2 regions of the Oceanospirillum sp. genome follow, and region 1 is predicted to be linked to the other one. Evidence: predicted binding sites of a transcription regulator. Region 1 holds the regulator's gene; the other holds the start of a gene.
The links. The regulator FliA, encoded in region 1, starts transcription of late flagellar genes. The targets are predictions, from matches to a motif close to CTAAAGTTNNNNNNNNNNCNGCCGATA.

Region 1 (2,208 bases):
GTTGCTGCCTATGAGCAGCTCAGGACCTTCGGTCGTATTCTTGGGGTTCCTGTTCGCGTTGTCGATGAGAAAAATTCGCTGGATGCTACGCTTAAATCATTGAAGACCAAGGCGCTTATTTTAATTGATACTGCTGGCCTTAGTGTTCAGGATCCAAATATGAGGGAGCAGTTTTCCTTATTAGAGACCGCTTCAGTTAGAATTCGTAAATATTTAGTGTTGAGTGCAATCAGCCAGCAACAGGTTTTGCAATCGACATATGAGGCCTATAGGCGACACGGTTTGAATGGGTGTGTTGTTACTAAGCTGGATGAAGCAACAAGTGCAGGTGAGGTGATCAGTCTTATAGCTGATAACAGGCTGCCTCTTGCATATTTGGCCAGTGGCCAAAAGATTCCGGATGATTTGAGGCTAGGAGATTCAGGCGTACTTGTGAGTAACGCTCTGGAGCTGCTTGAAAAGAACGAAACTAACCAAAATCCGGAACGATAGAGACGGGAGGTCGCTATCTATGGCTCTGGTAATGAGTTCAGGTATGTACTATTCCGGCAAAACAGTGACAAGCAGTCTGGTTGACGAGCATGCTCCTTTGGTCAAGAAAGTTGCTCAGCATCTTCTAAGCCGGCTGCCCCAAACCGTTATGCTTGATGATCTGATCCAGGCGGGGATGATAGGTCTTATTGAAGCCTCTCAAAAGTTTGATGGCTCGAAAGGTGCGAGTTTTGAAACATATGCTTCGATTCGTATTCGGGGTGCAATGCTTGATGAGGTTCGCAGGTATGATTGGGCTCCTCGCTCTGTTCACAGAAATAGCCGAAGGGTTTCCGAGGCGATTAAACAGGTTGAGGCTAGGACGGGCCGTGATGCCCGTGATAGTGAAATAGCAGCCGAAATGGGGGTTACTGCCGAAGAGTATAATCACTATGTGCGCGACACTGCCGGAACTAAGCTGTTCAGTTTTGATGAAATAACCGATAACGAAGACAGTAGCTTCGAGGTGGCGGATGAAACATCGGCAGAGCCTGATGAGGCTGTTGAAGGTGGTGCGTTTCAAAGGGCTTTGGCAGATGCCATCGCTGGGCTTCCTGAGAGGGAACAAATGGTTTTGGCACTTTATTACACTGAGGGTTTGAATCTGAAAGAGATTGGTTCGGTTCTCGATGTAAGTGAGTCAAGAGTCAGTCAGATACACAGCCAGGCAGCCTTAAGGCTAAGGTCTCGTTTATCTGAGTGGAAGTAATTACATTATATATATTTGATAAATGAATAATTGTAGTATTCTAGTAGTGGCAAATTGGGTGAGTGGAGGTTGCCTTGGATAAGAATATGAAGATTCTCATTGTGGATGATTTTTCCACCATGAGACGGATCGTCAAAAACCTGCTTCGTGACTTGGGTTTTACTAATACGCATGAGGCTGATGACGGTCTGACCGCCATCCCTTTATTGGAAACAGGCAACTTTGACTTTCTGGTAACGGATTGGAATATGCCAGGTATGACAGGTTTTGACCTGCTTAAGACTTGTCGTGCTGATCCTAAACTGAAAGATTTGCCTATTCTGATGGTTACAGCAGAGGCCAAACGTGAGCAGATTGTTGCAGCGGCTCAGGCTGGTGTAAATGGCTATATTGTTAAGCCTTTCACGGCTGCCGTTCTCAAGGAAAAAATCGAAAAGATTTTTGAACGAATTGAACAGCAGTAATTGGCTGCTGGGAATTTTGGCCAGTCAAGTCATTCATTAAGATAAAGGTCTCAGGTTATGGCTCTGAAAAGCCCGGGTGGACAGCAAACAACCGAGTTCGAGCAGATACTCAAAGAAAGTACCTCTGAGCTGATGGAAAAAGTGGAAAACGGTAATCTGAGCGATGCCGTTAACCTTATCCAACGTATCAATGATGAGCGAAACCGAAACTTGTACCTGGAAGTAGGGCGTCTGACTCGTGCTTTGCATGATGCTATAACCAATTTCCATATTGATGTTGGTGCTGGTAATCCTGTTTCGGAAGAGATGTCGCAAATGGCAAATGCGACAGATCGACTGAATTATGTCATAAAAATGACACAGGATGCGGCCAATCAAACGATGGATAAAGTTGATGAAAGCGCTCCAGTTGCTGAACACCTACGTGAGCAGGCAACGTCTTTGCGACAGGATTGGGCGCGCTTGGTTCGACGGGAAATGAAACCGGACGAGTTCAGAGACCTT
Region 2 (2,208 bases), on a different contig from region 1:
TAACGTCTCACTCTGACTAATGGTTTGAATCAGAGTGCTTTGTAGCGAGTCCATGACCTCTTTGTTCGTTTCAATGCTTGCGGCAAGCTGCTCAGGATCATCCTTATTCAGCATTTGAGCCTGCTCAATCTGGTCAGAATCTGCACTGGTATTCATCTGGCGAATCAATGACGGCGATCCACCCAAATCAATCGGGTTAAGGCGCCCTACCTTGTCCATATAACCAACCGGATCAGAGAAAAACTGTTCAAGCTCGACCTTTTGCTCTTTTGTGGTATTTGCCAGCAGCCACATCAGCAGGAAAAAAGCCATCATTGCAATGGCAAAATCGGCCATCGCAATTTTCCAGGAGCCACCGTGATGCCCGGCTGCGACCTTTTTAACGCGCTTGATAACGATGTTATTTTTATCTTCCATGCCGGACTCCGTTAGCGGGAACGTACATGTTCTTCCAGCTCGTTAAAGCTCGGACGAACACTGGAAAACAACATCTTGCGACCAAACTCAATGGACATCTGAGGTGCCAGCCCATTCATGTTGGCAATCAGGCAGGCTTTAACGCATTCGAACGCTTTAATCTTCTCATGAACTTCATTATTCATCGCATTGGCCATAGGGCCGACAAAGCCGTATGACAGCAGAATACCCAGGAAGGTACCGACCAGAGCCGCTGCAATATGCAGACCCAAAACTTCCGGCGGGGCCGCAATATCCTTCATAGTGATGGTAATACCCAATACCGCAGCAACAATACCGAAGCCCGGCAGGGCATCACCAACACTGGTTACTGCATGAGCAGGCTCTTCCATCTCATGCTGCAGAGTTTCAATCTCCGCATCCATCAGACTTTCCAGCTCATGGGACTGCATATTACCGGAGCTGATCAGGCGAACATAATCACAGATAAATTCAACCAGGCTCTTATGCTTAGCAATAGCCGGGTAACCAGTAAAAATCGGGCTTTGATCAGGATCTTCGATATCCTCTTCAATCGCGATGATGCCCTCCTTACGAATCTTGGCGAACAGATCATGCATCAGACTCAGCAAGTCCATATAAAATGCACGATTAAAACCGGAACCCGCAATCATTTTCGGGGCGCTTTTCATCACCTCAATAATGGTGTGTTTGCTGTTGGCAATAACAAAAGCACCAAAAGCCGCTCCACAAATAATAATCAGCTCATAAGGCTGCCACAGCATTGGCAAATAGCCATGGGACAATACATAACCGCCTCCAACGCTGGCCAATACAATCAAAGCACCAATAATCAATAACATGTCGACATCCTTAAACTCAGTATTTACTGCCGCAATCTGCCCTAAAGTATCGTCCGCAATGGCAATATCTTTAAGTAGTGTAATCCTCACTGACTCCAGGCAACAGCCCGTTTAGGATTATTCTATATTCTTAACCGTCCCGGGTTATTGTGCATTGAGGATGAGAACGATAAAAGTTACATTTTTTATGAAACTTTATTTTTTGTAACCGGAATGGTATCAAGGTCAGTAACGTCATTTCCCCATGGGAGAAGAAAATGAGCTCTGAAAACAATCTGTTACCTCTATTGATCGACTCTGATCAGCTGGAAGCCAAGCTAGGCAGCGAAGACCTACTGGTCATTGATGTCTCCTGCTCCCGCGAGTGCTACGATCAGGGACATGTTCCCGGCGCTGTTTTTCTGGATTACCGCCGGCTTTTTACAGGCTCTGCTCCTGTACCTAATAAGCTACCAACGGCAGAACAACTCAGTACTCTGTTTTCTGAGCTGGGTCTGAGCCGTGATACCCATGTTGTTGCCTACGATGACGAAGGTGGTGGTTGGGCTGGCCGCCTGCTGTGGACACTCGAAGTCATGGGGCATTCACGCTACTCATACCTTAATGGAGGTATTCTTGCCTGGCGTGCGGATGGCAAACCTCAGCATCAGGAAGAGTCCCTGCCAGTAGCATCAGACTATAAAGCCGATCATATCAACCTGAATGAACGCATCGAACTGGATGAACTGAAATCTAAAATCAGTACCGAAAATTTTGCTGTTTGGGACTCCCGCTCACTAGGTGAGTATGAAGGTACAGCCTCTAAAGCAGAGCGTGCCGGACATATTCCAACAGCGGTTCACTACGAGTGGACAGAAGCGATGGATAAGGAGAACGAACTCCGCATTCGTGATATGGCTGAAATCATCACAGAGCTGCAAACAAAGGG

Region 2: motA (flagellar motor stator protein MotA) is a predicted target of FliA. The motif match lies at 1,328-1,354, and genes of this name have one in related genera.

What each region holds. Positions count from the first base shown of each region.
Region 1 covers NZ_CEYNZH010000003.1:129,797-132,004, reverse strand. Annotated here, with positions in the region: gene flhF (flagellar biosynthesis GTPase FlhF) at 1-492, shown strand, start outside; gene AC4GL5_RS02725 (RNA polymerase sigma factor FliA) at 512-1,240, shown strand; gene AC4GL5_RS02720 (chemotaxis response regulator CheY) at 1,327-1,704, shown strand; gene AC4GL5_RS02715 (protein phosphatase CheZ) at 1,762-2,208, shown strand, end outside.
Region 2 covers NZ_CEYNZH010000008.1:4,095-6,302, reverse strand. Annotated here, with positions in the region: gene motB (flagellar motor protein MotB) at 1-417, opposite strand, end outside; gene motA (flagellar motor stator protein MotA) at 429-1,280, opposite strand; gene AC4GL5_RS05360 (sulfurtransferase) at 1,538-2,208, shown strand, end outside.